DNA from 3 places in the Streptomyces sp. NPDC041713 genome. Region 3 is predicted to be linked to each of the others. Evidence: riboswitches for the same ligand, from Rfam matches in the RefSeq annotation. Region 3 holds a riboswitch; each other region holds the start of a gene.
The links. A riboswitch is a leader RNA that binds a small molecule or an ion and turns the genes downstream of it on or off. The one in region 3 is predicted to bind cobalamin.
Positions count from the first base shown of each region.

Region 1 (5,521 bases), on a different contig from region 3:
GGGCGGGGCGCGCCCTCCTCGATCATCTCCAGGAGGCGGAAGAGGGCGGTGGGAGCGTTGCCGATGGCCACGACCGACCCTTCGAGGCGGTCGCGCCAGAGTTCGAGGGCGGCGGCGCTGCGGGTAGTGCCGAGGCGCGCCGCGAGGTCCGGCACGGACGGGTCGGCGAGGGTGCAGATCACGTCGTTGCCGGCGGGCAGCCGCTTGCGCGTGACGCCGCTCGCGACCATGTTCGCGTCGCACAGGATCGGCGCGCCGTCGCGCAGCGCCTTGCGGGCGTCGGCGATCACGCGCGGGCTGTACGAGAGGTCGCGCACAAGGTCGACCATCCCGCAGGCGTGGATCATCCGGACCGCGACCTGGCTGACGTCGGCGGGCAGGCCCTCGAGGTCCGCCTCCGCGCGGATGGTGGCAAAGGACTCGCGGTAGATCGCCGCGCCGTCCTTCTCGTAGTCGAACACTGTGCTCTCGCTCATCTCGTGGCCGTGGTTTTCGGGGTGGTACGTGCGGTGGTGACCGTCTCGGTCAGGGTCCTGCCGGTGACGCGTGCGGGTTCCTCGCCGGGGGCGTGCACCGTGACCTCGTACCGTCCTTCGCCGGTGGCGAGTACGTCGACCCAGTCGCCGTGCGGGTGCCCGCAGCGCCGTTCGCAGCCGGACCAGTGGACGGGAAGCCCGCCGGGGCCCGGTACGACGTCCGCGCGGACGTCGGCGCGGGACTTGGCGCAGCCGGGGCGGCCGGTGCAGGCGCCGACGCCGAGCCACGGCGAGTCGGGGGTGGTGAGGTATCCGGCGCCGTCGAGCGCGGCCAGCCGTTCCCGGGCGGCCCCGTCGTCGGCGAAGCCGGGCAGCACGAAGCCACGCCAGGGCGTGACCCGCAGCTCGCCACCGGGCAACGGCAGCAAGGCCCGCCATGCGTCGACGCCCACCCGCCCGAGGGGGGCATTGACGAGGACGGCCCGCCCGTGAACACCGGGTGGGGGCGGGCCGGTGACGGGTACGGGCGGACCAGTGACGGGTACGTCCGGGGTGGCGACCGGCGCGCCCGCGGGGCCGACGGGTGTCTCAGCGGTGGGGACCGGCACGCCCAAGGTGCCGACCCGTGCCTCAGCGGTGGCCGTCGCCGCAACCCCCGCCCCCTCCAACGCCCCCGCCACGTCCACGTCCCACCCCGGCGGCAGCTCCCGTACCCGCCACGCGCCGTTGCCCGCCTCGTGGGCCGCGGTCAGGAAGGCTTCGGCTGCGGCCAGGGCCGCCCGTGGTGCGTCGGATGCGGTGACGCGGAGGGCACTCGACCCGACCCGTACGACCGCCGTACCCCCCGATTCTGCGATCAAGGTCACATCGCCGCCCAGTCCGGCCACATCTCCGCGGCCGTCGTCCAGGACGAACAGGAAGCGGCCGGAGAGCTGTGTCGTCCACTCCGCGCCGCAGAGGAGTCCGTCCAGCTCACGGGCCCACAACTGCACGTCGGCGTGGCCGAGTCCGTCCGTCGTGGCCAGGGGGGACGCCACCACGTTCCGGACGCGTTCGTGCCGTTCCGAGGGCAGCAGGCCCGCATCGGCGAGCAGTCGGGAGAGTTCGCCGCCGCAGGTCTCCCCGAGCCCGCGCAGCTCGATGTTGCCGCGCGAGGTGACGCTGAGGTTGCCGTCCGCCAGGCGCTCCGCCACATCGGCGAGCACCTCGACCTGACGGGCCGTCAAGAGGCCGCCGGGCAACCGGAGTCGGGCCAGGCGGCCGTCGTCGGCGAGGTGCAGGCGGAGTGCTCCGGGGCAGGCGTCACCCCGGTCACGTATGGGGGATTCGCCCTGGTCTGGGGAGGGGGTTCGGGTGGGCGGCATGGCGGCGAGCATACCCACGCCGATCCGGCCGGTCGCCTCCCGAGACGGGCCGTCCCGGCAGGTGGCCGCCCCGCTCGCGGCGGGCAGGACTTACTATGCAGGCGGCGGGCTGCCAAGTCCGTCGACGCCAGCGACGGCGTGGGTCCACCAGGACCCGAGGGAGGAAGCCCGGTGCGAATCCGGCGCGGTCCCGCCACTGTGAGCCCCACCCGTGGGGTGAGCCAGGAACTCCCGCCGTCCATACGACCACCCGGGGCGCGGACACCCCGAGGAAGGCCTGCGCCCGCATGCTTCTGCTGTTGTCGACCTCCGACACCGACCTGCTCAGCGCCCGCGCGGCGGGAGGCCCGGTCGACTACCGGTTCGCCAACCCCTCGCGCCTGGACCTCGCCGGGCTGCCCGCCCTGCTCGACGGCGTCGACCTCGTCGTCGTACGCCTCCTCGGCGGCGTACGCGCCTGGCAGGACGGCCTGGACCAGCTCATCGCCACCGGCCTCCCGGTCGTCGTGCTCACCGGCGAACAGGCACCCGACGCCCAGCTGATGGCGTCCTCCACCGTGCCGGTCGGCATCGCCGCCGAGGCGCACGCCTACCTGGCGCACGGCGGCCCCGCCAACCTGGAGCAGCTGGCCCGCTTCCTCTCCGACACCGTGCTGCTCACCGGCCACGGCTTCGAGCCGCCCGCGCCCGCCCCGTCCTGGGGCCCGCTGGAGCGCACGGCCCGCGCGGACGTCGAGGGCCCGACCGTGGCGGTGCTCTACTACCGCGCCCACCACATGAGCGGCAACACCGCCTTCGTGGACGCCCTGTGCGGCGCCATCGAGGACGCCGGGGCCCGCCCGCTGCCGCTGTACGTGGCCTCGCTGCGCGCCCCCGAGCCGGAGCTGATCGACGCGCTGCGCGCCGCCGACACCATCGTGACCACCGTCCTCGCGGCCGGCGGCACCAGGCCCGCCGAGGCCTCCGCGGGCGGCGACGACGAGTCGTGGGACGCGGGCGCCCTGTCCGGCCTGGACGTGCCGATCCTGCAGGCGCTCTGCCTGACCGGGTCGCGCTCCGCCTGGGAGGAGAACGACGAGGGCGTCTCGCCGCTCGACGCCGCGAGCCAGATCGCGGTGCCGGAGTTCGACGGCCGCCTCATCACGGTCCCCTTCTCCTTCAAGGAGATCGACGAGGACGGGCTTCCCGCGTACGTGGCCGACGCCGAGCGCGCGGCCCGCGTCGCCGGCATCGCCGTGCGGCACGCCCGCCTGAAGCACATCCCGGCCGCCGACAAGCGCCTCGCGCTGGTCCTGTCCGCGTACCCGACCAAGCACTCCCGCATCGGCAACGCGGTCGGCCTCGACACCCCCGCCTCCGCCGTGGCGCTGCTGCGCAGGCTGCGCGCCGAGGGGTACGACTTCGGGCCCGAGGCCGACATCCCCGGCCTGGTCTCCGGCGACGGCGACGAGCTGATCCGCGCGCTGATCGACGCGGGCGGCCACGACCAGGAGTGGCTGACCGAGGAGCAGCTCGCCGCCAACCCGGTGCGCATCCCGGCCGCCGACTACAAGCGCTGGTACGCGACGCTCCCCGCGGAGCTGCGCGCGTCCGTCGAGGGCCACTGGGGGCCGCCGCCCGGCGAGATGTTCCTGGACCGGTCCCGGGTGGGCGACGGCGGCGACCCGGAGGGCGACATCGTGCTCGCCGCCCTGCGCCGCGGCAATCTGCTCATCCTCATCCAGCCGCCGCGCGGCTTCGGCGAGAACCCGATCGCGATCTACCACGACCCGGATCTGCCGCCGTCGCACCACTACCTGGCGGCATACCGCTGGATCGCGGCCGCCGCGTCCGACGGCGGCTTCGGCGCCGACGCGATGATCCACCTCGGCAAGCACGGCAACCTGGAGTGGCTGCCCGGCAAGAACGCGGGGCTCTCCGCCGCCTGCGGCCCGGACGCCGCGCTCGGCGACCTGCCGCTGATCTACCCCTTCCTGGTCAACGACCCGGGCGAGGGCACGCAGGCCAAGCGCCGTGTGCACGCCACGCTCATCGACCACCTGGTGCCGCCGATGGCGCGCGCCGACTCCTACGGCGACATCGCCCGCCTGGAGCAACTCCTCGACGAATACGCCCAGATCAGCTCCATGGACCCGGCGAAGCTGCCCGCGATCCGCGCGCAGATCTGGACGCTCATCCAGGCCGCCAAGCTCGACCACGACCTGGGTCTTGAGGACCGTCCGGACGACGACGGCTTCGACGACTTCCTGCTGCACGTCGACGGCTGGCTCTGCGAGATCAAGGACATGCAGATCCGCGACGGTCTGCACGTGCTCGGCGCCGCCCCGGCGGGCGCCGACCGCGTCAACCTCGTCCTCGCGATCCTGCGGGCCCGCCAGATCTGGGGCGGCACCACCGCGCTGCCGGGTCTGCGCGAGGCCCTCGGTCTCGACGAGTCCGCGGCGACCCGCACCGGCGCCGACGAGGCCGAGGAGAAGGCCCGCGCGCTGGTCCAGGCGATGGACGACGCGGACTGGGACCTCGCCGCGCTCCCCACCGACCAGGGTGAACAGGTCGCCGCCGTCCTGGAGTTCGCGGCCCGCGAGGTCGTCCCGCGCCTCGCAGGCACCACCGCCGAGCTCGACCACGCGGTGCACGCCCTGAACGGCGGCTTCGTCCCGGCGGGCCCCTCGGGCTCTCCCCTGCGCGGCCTGGTCAACGTCCTGCCGACCGGCCGCAACTTCTACTCGGTCGACCCCAAGGCCGTGCCGTCCCGCCTCGCGTGGGAGACCGGCCAGGCGCTGGCCGACTCCCTGCTGGAGCGGTACAAGTCCGACAACGGCGCGTACCCCACCTCCGTCGGCCTGTCCCTGTGGGGCACCAGCGCGATGCGCACCGCGGGCGACGACGTCGCGGAGGCCATGGCGCTGCTCGGCGTCCGCCCCGTCTGGGACGACGCGTCGCGCCGCGTCACCGGCCTGGAGGCCATCCCGTACGAGGAGTTGGGCCGCCCGCGCATCGATGTGACGCTGCGCATCTCAGGGTTCTTCCGCGACGCGTTCCCGCACACCATCGGCCTGCTCGACGACGCGGTACGGCTCGCCGCCTCCCTGGACGAGCCCGCCGACCGCAACCACGTCCGCGCCCACGCCCAGGCCGACCTGGCCGAGCACGGCGACGAACGCCGGGCCACCACCCGCATCTTCGGCTCCCGCCCCGGCACGTACGGCGCCGGTCTGCTGCAGCTCATCGACTCCCGCGACTGGCGCACCGACGCCGACCTCGCCGAGGTGTACACGGTGTGGGGCGGTTACGCGTACGGCCGCGGGCTCGAAGGACGCCCGGCGCGCGCCGAGATGGAGACCGCGTACAAGCGCATCGCGGTGGCCGCGAAGAACACCGACACCCGCGAGCACGACATCGCGGACTCGGACGACTACTTCCAGTACCACGGCGGCATGGTGGCGACCGTGCGCGCGCTGCGGGGCACCGCCCCGGAGGCGTACATCGGCGACTCCACGCGCCCCGAGACGGTCCGCACCCGCACGCTGGTGGAGGAGACCTCGCGGGTGTTCCGCGCGCGCGTCGTCAACCCCAAGTGGATCGAGGCGATGCGCCGCCACGGCTACAAGGGCGCCTTCGAACTCGCCGCGACCGTGGACTACTTGTTCGGGTACGACGCCACGACGGGCGTCGTCGCCG
Region 1 covers NZ_JBVIZY010000006.1:272,666-278,186, reverse strand. The annotation lists gene ACZ6CV_RS20690 (precorrin-8X methylmutase) at 1-476, opposite strand, end outside; gene ACZ6CV_RS20685 (cobalamin biosynthesis protein CobG) at 473-1,852, opposite strand; cobalamin riboswitch at 1,960-2,091, shown strand; gene cobN (cobaltochelatase subunit CobN) at 2,128-5,521, shown strand, end outside.
Region 1: it holds a riboswitch for cobalamin, as region 3 does, so the genes downstream of both, cobN (cobaltochelatase subunit CobN) here and metE (5-methyltetrahydropteroyltriglutamate--homocysteine S-methyltransferase) in region 3, are expected to answer to the same signal.

Region 2 (5,521 bases), on a different contig from region 3:
CGAGGGGCCGAGCGAGCCGCCCGCCGACCCGGTGATGAAGCGCCTGCTGCCCGACGCGTACGGCGGCCCCGGTGGCGAGAACGGTTCGGCGGGCGACCCCGATGAAACACGGGCGTACTCCGCGGAGTTCCGCCGGTTCACGGAGAACGATCTGCGGGCCAAGAAGCGCGACGACGCCCTCGTGGTGATCCGCTGCCTGGACGCGACGACCGCCGCCGGCGACGGCGGAGCTGTCCTGAAACTGTCGGTCGAGGAGTCCCGGCACTGGCTCGGCGCCCTCAACGACCTCCGGCTCGCCATCGGCACCCGCCTGGAGGTCACCGACGAGGAGGACGCCGATCTGCTCTACCGGCTCCCCGACAGCGACCCCCGCAAGCCCATGGTGATGGCCTACCTCTGGCTGGGCGGACTGCAGGAAACGCTGGTCGGAACGTTGCTGGACTGATCGGTGCGGCCCTCGCCACACTTAGGTGCAGAGGGCAGCAAAATTTGTTGTAGTGGACAGGTTCCGTTCATCGGGCGGGCCGTTCGCTCAGCGGATCCTCAAATCCGGATAACGATCGCGTCACGGCATTGCCCTGCTTTGCCATGCCAAGGGCGCTTTGTCCGCTTCTCCCTGTGTTCTGCGCCACAGGTGGCTCATTTCCTCACTTCGTTCACCGTGATACATCTTCACGACCGCTCGGCGACGCCACCCATGTCGCCGAGGGCGCTTCAGCCGGCAGACCGCCGGTAGCACTCCATCCATATCCGGGGGGATCAGGACCTGATCCGCAGCCACAACGCAGATGTGCGGGCGCGGATCAGCATGGAGAAAGGCGTCACCATGACCTCAGTGCAGGTCGAAGAGCACCACGGCGAGCCTGGCGGCAATGGTGTCGTGCAGGGCGGCCCGTCCGGCGAGGGCGAGGGTTACCAGCGCGGGCTCGGAGCCCGGCAGATCCAGATGATCGCGATCGGCGGTGCCATCGGCACCGGCCTGTTCCTCGGCGCGGGCAAGGCCATCCACAAGGCCGGCCCCAGCCTCATCCTGGCGTACGCCATCGCGGGCCTCGTCATCTTCTTCATCATGCGGGCGCTCGGCGAGCTCCTCATGTACCGGCCCGTGTCCGGCTCCTTCTCGGAGTACGCACGCGAGTTCATGGGCCCGTTCTTCGGATTCGTGACCGGCTGGACGTACTGGCTCTTCTGGGTCGTCACCGGCATCACGGAAGTCACCGCGGCCGCCCAGTACATGCAGTACTGGACCCACGACTCGTTCCCACAATGGGCCTACGCGCTCGTCTTCACCGTCATCCTGTACGGCGCGAACCTCATCTCCGTGAAGCTCTTCGGTGAGCTGGAGTTCTGGTTCTCGATGGTCAAGGTCACCGCCATCATCGGCATGATCCTGATCTGCGTCGGCATCCTCACCATCGGCTTCTCCGACGCCGGTGACACCGCGTCGGTGACCCACCTCTGGGACGAGGGCGGCTTCTTCCCCAACGGCATCGGCTCCACGCTGATGACCCTGCAGATCGTGATGTTCGCCTTCCTCGCCGTCGAGCTGGTCGGCGTCACCGCGGGCGAGTCCAAGGATCCCAAGACCGTCCTGCCCAAGGCCATCAACACCGTGCCGTGGCGCATCGCCGTCTTCTACGTCGGCGCGCTGATCATGATCCTGTCGGTGGTCCCGTGGACCACGTTCCAGCCCGACGTGTCGCCCTTCGTCGCGGCCTTCGAGAAGATGGGCCTCGGTATCGGCGCCGCGATCGTGAACTTCGTGGTCCTCACCGCCGCCCTCTCCTCCTGCAACTCCGGCATGTACTCCACCGGCCGCATGCTGCGCGACCTCGCGCTCAACGGCCAGGGCCCGAAGTTCTTCACCAAGCTCACGAAGAACGGCCTGCCGCTGGTCGGCACCACCGCCTCCGCCGCGTGCATGCTGATCGGCGTCTGGATCAACTACCAGTGGCCCGGCAAGGCGTTCACCTACGTCGTCTCCTTCGCGACCATCTCCGGCATGTGGGCCTGGATCATGATCCTCGCCTGCCAGATCCGCTACCGCCGCAAGGCCGACCGCGGCGAGCTCCCGCAGTCCACCTTCCGGGCGCCCGGAGCCCCGTACACCAGCTGGTTCGCGCTCCTGTTCATCGGCCTGGTCATCGTGCTGATGGGCATCGACAAGGACAACCGCGTCTCGCTCTACGCCGCTCCGGTCTGGATCGCGATCCTCACGGTCTCGTACCTGGTGCTCAAGAGCCGCAACCCGGAGGCCGCGGCCTTCAACCGGCAGAAGGTCGGCGTCTCCGCCTCCGCCTCCGTCGAGAAGGACTGACCTCACGCGGAAGGACTGGGGCCCCGAGGTCGCGGTCCACCTGTCCAGCATTCGGGCCCGCCCGTACCACACTTCGGTACGGTGCGGGCCCTCTGCTTATCCTGGCTCCCATGCTGACCATCACCCAGGCCCTCCACGACCAGATCGTCGCGCACGCGCGCAAGGACCACCCCGACGAGGCCTGCGGCGTGGTCGCGGGGCCGGAGGGCACCGACCGGCCCGAGCGGTTCATCCCGATGCTCAACGCCGCGCGCTCGCCCACGTTCTACGAGTTCGACTCGGGTGACCTGCTCAAGCTCTACCGCGACCTCGACGACCGCGACGAGGAGCCGGTGATCGTCTACCACTCGCACACGGCGACCGAGGCCTACCCCTCGCGCACCGACATCACGTACGCCAACGAGCCCGGCGCGCACTACGTCCTGGTCTCCACCGCCGACACCGACGACGCGGGCCCCTTCCAGTTCCGCTCGTACCGGATCGTGGACGGCGAGGTCACCGAGGAAGAGGTAAAGGTCGTCGAGGCATACTGAGCTTTACTCATGAGGGCGGCAGGACCCAGGAAGCCGGTGCGAACCCGGCACGGTCCCGCCACTGTGACCCCGTCCCACCCGGCAAGCACCGCCGGGGCCGGGGGAGTCAGGAACTGACCTGCCGCCCTTCTCCACGCAACACAGGGGACGCGGAAATCCCCTGGAGGAGGCAGCTCAGCCATGTCCCGACGCCACCGCCACCCCGGCATACGCGCACTCGCCGCGGCCACCCTGCTCGTCCCGCTCGCCGCGTGCTCGTCCTCCGGTTCCGGGAGTGACGCGAAGCCCGCCGCGAAGGCCGCCGGATTCCCGTACACCGTCACCAACTGCGGTGTGACGACGACGTACGACGCACCTCCGAAGCGCGCGGTCACCATGAACCAGCACACCACCGAGGTGATGCTGGAACTCGGCCTCGCCGACCACATCGCGGGCACCGCCTACCTCGACGACAAGGTCCTGCCGAAGTACGAGAAGGCGTACGCGTCACGCCCCGTGCTCGCCGAGGAGTACCCCTCGTACGAGAAGCTGCTCGCCGCCAACCCCGACTTCGTGTACGGCGGTTACCCGAGCGCCTTCCTCGCGGGCGACGGGCGCGGCCGCCCCGCGCTCGCGAAGTCGGGCATCAAGACGCGTCTGAACGTCGAGGGCTGCGCGAAGAAGCCCGTCGCCATGGACGACGTCTACCGCGAGGTCCGCGAGGTCGGCGCCACCTTCGGGGTGCGTGACCGCGCCGAGCGGTGGGTCGCGGGCGCCCGCCGCGAACTGGCCGCCACCGCGGCGAAGTCCCGGGGCAAGAAGCGGCACTCCGTCTTCGTCTACGACAGCGGCGACAAGACCGCGTTCACCGCGGGCGGCCGCGGCATCGGCAACGACATCATCGAACGGGCCGGCGGCCGCAACGTCTTCGCCGACGTCGACAAGTCCTTCACCGACGCCTCCTGGGAGAAGGTGGTCGAGCGTAGGCCCGAGACCATCCTGATCCTCGACTACGGCGCCACGACGGTCGCCCAGAAGAAGAAGCGCCTCCTGGAGGACCCGGTCCTACGGGACGTCCCGGCCGTCAAGAACAAGAGCTTCGCGGTGCTGCGGCTGTCGGACGTGGTCACCGGCGTACGAGCACCGCAGGCGGTGAGGAAGCTGGCGGCGCAGCTGTGAGGGTCATCCAGCCCGTGGGGCGGATCTTTCAGCCCGTCCGGCGTTTGAGGACGAGCCCGAAGGGCGATCGACGGGACGCACGGGGGCGCCGCCTCCTCACCCTGACGGGGCTCACCGCGGCCCTCGCGGCAGCGATACTCGCCGGGTTGGCCCTGGGCTCGGTCCGGATCCCCCCGGATCAGGTGCTGGAGATCCTCACGGGCCGGGCGGAGCCCTCCCCCTTCCGCACCATCGTGCTGGACGTCCGCCTCCCCAGGGTCCTGCTCGGCGCAGCCGTCGGCGCGGGACTCGCCGTCATCGGCACCGTCCTGCAGGCCCTCGTCCGCAACCCCCTCGCCGACCCGTTCCTGCTCGGCGTCTCCTCCGGCGCCTCCGTCGGCGCGGTCTCCGCGATCGTGCTCGGCGGCGTCTTCGGCCTCGGCGCCGCCCTGTCGACCCCCGTCACCATCCCGGCCGCGTCCTTCGCGGGCGCCCTGATCTCCCTGGTCCTCGTCTACTCACTGGCCAGGAGCGGCGGCGGTTTCGCCACCGGCCGGCTGATCCTCGCGGGCGTCGCCGTCTCGTACATCCTCACCGCGCTGACCAGCCTCATCCTGGTCACCGCGGACAGCGCCGACCACCTCAAGGAAGTCCTGTACTGGACGCTCGGCGGACTCGGCAGCGCCCGCTGGGACATGCTCGCCCTGCCCTGCGCGTCCCTGCTCATCGGCACGGCCCTCCTGATGGCCCTGGCCCGTCCCCTGGACCTGCTCCTCGCCGGCGAGGAGGGCGCCACCGTCCTCGGCCTGGACGCGGCCCGCTTCCGCGCCGGCGTCTTCGTCCTCGTCTCGCTGCTCACCGGCGTCCTGGTCGCCTACAGCGGGGCCATCGGCTTCATCGGCCTGATGGTGCCGCACGCCGCCCGCATGCTGGTCGGCGCATCCCACCGCGCCCTGCTCCCGGTCGTGGCGCTGATGGGCGCGGTCTTCCTCGTCGCCGCCGACCTCGCCGCGCGCACCGTCGCCGCCCCGCAGGACATCCCCGTCGGGGTGCTCACCGCGCTGACCGGCGGCCCGTTCTTCCTGTGGCTGCTGCGGCGGCGCACCGAAGGAGTGGCGGTATGACCCACCCGCCCCGGCCGGCCGGCGCCCTGCGCACCGAAGCGCTCTCGTACGAGGTGGAAGGACGTCTCCTCGTGGACGCCGTCGACCTCACCGCCGACCCCGGCGAGACCGTCGGCGTCGTCGGACCCAACGGCAGCGGCAAGACCACCCTGCTGCGCTGCGTGTACGGCACGCTGCGCCCCACCGCGGGCCGCGCCCTCCTCGACGGCGACGACCTGCACGCGCTGTCCGCGAAGGCACGCGCCCGCCGCCTCGCCACCGTCCCGCAGGACGGGCAGGCCGCCTTCGAGCTGACCGTCCGGCAGGTCGTCGCGATGGGCCGCTCCCCGCACAAACGGTTCTGGGAGGCGGACACGGCGGCCGACGACGCGCTCGTCGCGGCGGCGCTCGCCCGGGTCGGCGTCGAGGAG
Region 2 covers NZ_JBVIZY010000007.1:153,859-159,379, forward strand. The annotation lists gene ACZ6CV_RS22795 (DUF2017 domain-containing protein) at 1-445, shown strand, start outside; gene ACZ6CV_RS22800 (amino acid permease) at 827-2,317, shown strand; gene ACZ6CV_RS22805 (M67 family metallopeptidase) at 2,428-2,850, shown strand; cobalamin riboswitch at 2,854-2,986, shown strand; gene ACZ6CV_RS22810 (ABC transporter substrate-binding protein) at 3,031-4,008, shown strand; gene ACZ6CV_RS22815 (FecCD family ABC transporter permease) at 4,110-5,111, shown strand; gene ACZ6CV_RS22820 (ABC transporter ATP-binding protein) at 5,108-5,521, shown strand, end outside.
Region 2: it holds a riboswitch for cobalamin, as region 3 does, so the genes downstream of both, ACZ6CV_RS22810 (ABC transporter substrate-binding protein) here and metE (5-methyltetrahydropteroyltriglutamate--homocysteine S-methyltransferase) in region 3, are expected to answer to the same signal.

Region 3 (5,521 bases):
AGTGGGGCGTCTGGCAGGACCTCGGCGCCTGCTGATCCTCGTCCCCGTGGCTGGGCGCGGGTAGTCCCCAGGGGCTATCCGCGCGGCCCGACCGAAACGGGAGACCCTAGCGGCACTTGGCCCGCAGATCGGCGATGGCGTCCTCGAAGTCGGCGAGCGACTCGAAGGCGCGGTACACGGAGGCGAACCGCATGTACGCCACCGGGTCCAGCTCGCTGAGCGGCTCCAGAACGGCCAACCCCACCTCGTGCGTGGACAGTTGGGCGCTGCCGGACGCCCGTACGTTCTCCTCCACCTGCTGGCCGAGTCGTTCGAGCATGTCCTCGGTGATGGGACGGCCCTGGCACGCCTTGCGGACGCTGCTGACGATCTTGGTGCGGCTGAACGGCTCGGTCACGCCGCTGCGTTTGACCACGAGCAGGGAGTAGGTCTCCACCGTGGTGAACCGTCGCTGGCAGTGCGTGCACTGCCGTCGGCGACGGATGGAGGTCCCGTCATCCGTCGACCGACTGTCGATGACGCGGCTGTCGGGGAGCCTGCAGAAGGGGCAGCACACCGTACGTGTCCTTTCCGATTCCCTCGGATGGTCAGGTTTCTTCCGGCGTCCGGCCGACCGTGAGCAGATATCCGATGATAACCGATCTGACCTGCCTCTTTACGCCAGTTCTACCGCACGCCTGATCCACCGCACCGCGCCACCGGGGCGCGGGGTCCGGCGCCCCGGTGACGCCCGACCCCGCGCCCGCGCGGATCACGAGCCGGACAGCTCCCCGCGGACCGTCCTGGCCGCCGCGACCATGTTCTCCAGAGCGGCGCGGGTCTCGGGCCAGCCGCGGGTCTTCAGGCCGCAGTCCGGGTTCACCCAGAGCCTGTCGGCGGGGATCGCCTCAAGTCCCGTACGCAGCAAGGCCGCTGCCTCCTCGGCGCTCGGTACACGCGGGGAGTGGATGTCGTACACGCCGGGTCCTGCCTCGCGCGGGTAGCCGTGAGCGGCGAGTTCGCGGGCGACCTGCATGTGGGAGCGGGCCGCCTCCAGGCTGATGACGTCGGCGTCGAGGTCGTCGATGGCCTGCACGATGTCGCCGAACTCCGCGTAGCACATGTGCGTGTGGATCTGCGTGTCCGGCCGCACCCCGCTGGTGCTGAGGCGGAAGGACTCGGTGGCCCATTCCAGGTAGGCGGGGTGGTCCGCGGCGCGCAGCGGGAGCGTCTCGCGCAGGGCGGGCTCGTCGACCTGGATGACCGAAGTCCCGGCCGCCTCCAAGTCGTTGACCTCGTCGCGCAGGGCGAGCCCGACCTGGCGGGCGGTGTCGCCGAACGGCTGGTCGTCGCGGACGAACGACCAGGCGAGCATGGTGACGGGGCCGGTGAGCATGCCCTTGACGGGCCGGCCGGTCAGCGACTGCGCGTACGTCGTCCAGCGGACCGTCATCGGCTCGGGCCGTGAGATGTCGCCGGCGAGGACCGGCGGTCGGACGTAACGGGTGCCGTACGACTGGACCCAGCCGTGCTGCGTGGCGAGGTAGCCGGTCAGCTGCTCGGCGAAGTACTGCACCATGTCGTTGCGTTCGGGCTCGCCGTGCACGAGGACGTCGATGCCCGCCTTCTCCTGGAAGGACAGGACCCCGCGGATCTCGTTCCTGATGCGCTCCTCGTATCCGTCCGTGTCGATCCGCCCGGCCCGCAGGTCCGCGCGGGCGGTGCGCAGTTCGGTGGTCTGCGGGAAGGAGCCGATGGTCGTCGTCGGAAGCAGCGGCAGACCGAGAGCGGCATGCTGGGCCGCCGCGCGCTCCGCGTGCGGCTGGGAGCGGCGGGTGTCGGCCTCGGTGACCGCGGCGGTGCGGGCGCGAACGGCCGGGTCGCGGGTGAGGGCGGAACCGGCGCGGGAGTCCAAGTCCGCGCGGTTGGCGGCGAGTTCGGTCGCGATGGCTTCGGTGCCCTGGGAGAGCCCGCGCGCCAGCAAGGAGATCTCCCGCGTCTTCTGGCGGGCGAAGGCAAGCCAGCGGGCGACCTGCGGATCGATGTCCCGCTCGGCGTCGGCGTCCAGCGGGACGTGCAGGAGCGAGCAGGACGCGGCGACGTCCACGCGGTCGGCGAGGCCGAGGAGCGTGCCCAGCGTGGCGAGGGACTTCTCCAGGTCGTTGATCCAGATGTTGCGGCCGTTGACGACGCCCGCGACCAGCCGCTTGCCCGACAACCCGCCGACGGAGGCGAGGTCGCCGAGGTTGGCGGCGGCCGTCTCGGTGAAGTCGAGGGCCAGACCGTCGACCGGCGCCTTGGCCAGGATGCCGAGCGCGTCACCGAGGCGCCCGAAGTACGAGGCGACCAACAGCTTGGGGCGGTCGGTGAGAGCTCCGAGGTCGCGGTAGGCGCGCTCGGCGGCGTTCAACTCGGCCCGTGTGCGGTCCTGGACCAGGGCGGGCTCGTCCAGCTGGACCCACTCGGCGCCCGCCGCGCGCAGGTCCGCGAGCACCTCGGCGTACACGGGCAGCAGCCGGTCGATGAGCGTCAGCGGGTCGAAGTCCGCGGCCACGCCCGGCGCAGGCTTGGCGAGCAGGAGGTACGTCACGGGGCCCACCAGGACGGGGCGTGCCGTGTGCCCGATCGCGAGGGCTTCCGTCAGCTCGGCGACCTGCTTGGCGGAGTCGGTCCGGAACACGGTGTCGGGGCCCAACTCGGGCACCAGATAGTGGTAGTTGGTGTCGAACCACTTCGTCATCTCCAGCGGCGCCACGTCCTGCGTGCCGCGCGCCATCGCGAAGTAGCCGTCGAGGGCGTCGGCCTGGACGGCTGCGCGGTGCCGCTCGGGGACAGCGCCGACCATGACACTGGTGTCGAGAACGTGGTCGTAGTACGAGAAGTCCCCGGTCGGCACCTCGTCGATGCCGGCGTCGGCCAACTGCCGCCAGTTGGCGCGGCGGAGGTCCGCCGCGGTCTCCCGGAGGGCGGCAGCGGTGACGCGGCCCTTCCAGTAACCCTCGACGGCCTTCTTCAGTTCCCGGTTCTGGCCCTGGCTGGGGTAGCCGTACACGGTGGCTCGTGCCGCCGCGGTCGCGGGCTGCGCTGTCACGGAACTCTCCTTCGCGAGATGTGTCCTGGTTCTCCCGGAGACCGGACATGGCGCGAAGGGACGACCGACCGGGCGGACCACGTCGCGGGCGGATGCCGCGCGTGCCGCTCGATATGTACGCCGACCCGCCCACGAGGTCACCGAAAGGGCCGCACGCGATCCGTCACGTGCGGGCAACGGGCAGGTCTTCGGACTCGCGGGCACGTCGCGTGTCGGCCGGACACGGGACACCTACTGGCCGTCGCTTCCCGGACCCGGTCGGGTCCAGTGCTGTTGACGGCGGTCGTTCCCACTCACCGCTGCGGGGCAGTCCCGGACTTACACCGGGTTCCCTCTTACGACGCATCCCGCCTGGCGGACGGGGCGAACCAGCTGCACCGCTCACCCTAGGCGCACGCAAACCGATCGCCCACCCCGGCCGGCAGGTCGGAATGTGAAGCGGGTCACGAGCGTGACAGCGGTGGGACCGGATCCGGTGTCAGTGGGCCGGGCTAGCGTGGGGAGCGATGAGCCCGGCGCGAGCGAACGAAGGTAGACCATGACCACATTGGAGAACCGGCCGAACACCGCACTCCTCGTCGTCGACGTGCAGCAGGACGTCGTCGAGGGGAGCCACCGGCGCGACGAGGTCGTCGCGAACATCTCCGGGCTCGTCGAGCGGGCGCGGCAGGAAGGGGTTCCGGTCGTCTGGGTGCAGCACTTCGACGAGGGACTCACGCGCGGGAGCGACGGCTGGCGGATCGTCCCTGAACTCACGCCCGAGGACGCCGAGCCGCTCGTCGAGAAGAGCTACGGCGACTCGTTCGAGGACACCACGCTGGAGGCCGTGCTGTCGCGGCTCGGGGTGGGGCGGCTCCTCGTCGCCGGCGCGGAGACCGACGCGTGCATCCGCTCGACGCTCCACGGCGCGTTCGTCAGGGGTTACGACGCGACGCTGGTCAGCGACGCGCATACGACGGTCGACAAGACCGCCTGGGGCGCGCCGACGCCGGACTTGGTCGTCGCGCACACGAACCTGTACTGGGCCCACCAGGCGGCGCCGGGACGGACGGCGGGGGCGGTCGAGACCAAGAACGTCGTCTTCGACAACGCCTCCTGACGAGCCGCGCCTCCCGACGCCCCGGTCGGCCTGAGCCCCACCCCGGCGCGGCTCAGTGACTGCCCACGAGACCCAGGCCGGGGCCGCCGGACAGCAGCGGGCGCAGGGCCGCCTGCGCCCGCTCGAAGTAGCCCGGCACCTTCGTCGCGCTCTGCGCGTACCGTGCCGGGAGCGGCGCGTCGAAGGCCGGCAAGGTCACGTTCTGCAAGACGGCGGACCTGGCCATCGACGCCCGGGACGCCGCTCCGGACGAGTCCACGGGCCGGATCGACATCACCATGATCAACCGGGGCTCGACCACCTGACATCGACGGCAGCGGCGACAGCCTCTCGCACCCGACCAACCTTCTGGTGACGCCCCCGAACGAGACCCACTCGGTGACCCTGAAGTGGCCCGAGGGCGCGGGAGCGATCAAGGGCGCCTACACCGACGTCGAGGTCTACCCCACGCACAACACGAACTAGTCGCGGTGTGGAGTCTCGGAGAACCCGGCATCCGTCGAGTGGGAGAACTCGACGCCGCGAAACGTCAGTTACCGGCAGGGAAGAGGACTGCCGCCACGTGCCGGGTGTCCGCGTATTCGATAACGGACGTGATCCGGCCGGCGTGGACCGTGTAGATCCCGATGCAGCGGTTGTCGTACGTGCCGCCGTGCACGGTCCGGGCCTTGGAGGTCCACTCGGCGACCACGCGGTCGCCCTCGGCGATCGTGCTGACCAACTCGACCTTCGTCGTGCCGGGCACGAGGATCGGCCCCATGCTGCCCAGGAAGTCGTTGATGATCGCGTCGCGGCCCCGCCACACCTTCGATATCGGCAGGTCCCCGCCCGGGTAGTGCCAGGTCGCGTCCTCGGCGAAACTCGCGAAGATGACGTCGGCGTCGCCGTCGCGGACGGCCTCGACGTAGCGGATGACGACGGCCCGTGGGTCGGTCGAGGCGGTGGGCTCGGTGATCTCGGTGGTTGCCGTGGTCTCGGTCATGGTGGGGCTCCTTCTGTGGTTTCTTGCCTTGCGGTTGCTGAATGTTTCGGCTGCTCAGGAAAGCGTAAGGACGGCCTTGCCCCGGATGCGGCGGTCCCGCAGGTCGGTGAGGGTGCTCGCGGTGTCGGCCCAGTCCGCGACGCGGCCGATCTCGGGGTGCAGGCGGCCTTCGGCGGTCAGCCGGACGAGAGCCGCCAGGTCGTCGCCGAGGCCGGTGTCGGCGTCGAGGTAGTGGAAGTGGCGGATGACGGCCGACTCGGGGCCGTTGAAGAAGTCGAAGAAGTCGAGCGTCACCGGGGTGCGGCTGGCCTGCCCGAACCAGATGAGCGTGCCCCGCTTCGCCAGCCGCGCGAGGGCGACGGGAAGGGCC
Region 3 covers NZ_JBVIZY010000004.1:29,359-34,879, reverse strand. The annotation lists gene ACZ6CV_RS13475 (glycosyl hydrolase family 18 protein) at 1-35, shown strand, start outside; gene nrdR (transcriptional regulator NrdR) at 107-556, opposite strand; gene metE (5-methyltetrahydropteroyltriglutamate--homocysteine S-methyltransferase) at 752-3,070, opposite strand; cobalamin riboswitch at 3,233-3,459, opposite strand; gene ACZ6CV_RS13460 (isochorismatase family protein) at 3,609-4,169, shown strand; gene ACZ6CV_RS13455 (hypothetical protein) at 4,222-4,377, opposite strand; gene ACZ6CV_RS13450 (nuclear transport factor 2 family protein) at 4,699-5,151, opposite strand; gene ACZ6CV_RS13445 (zinc-binding dehydrogenase) at 5,206-5,521, opposite strand, start outside.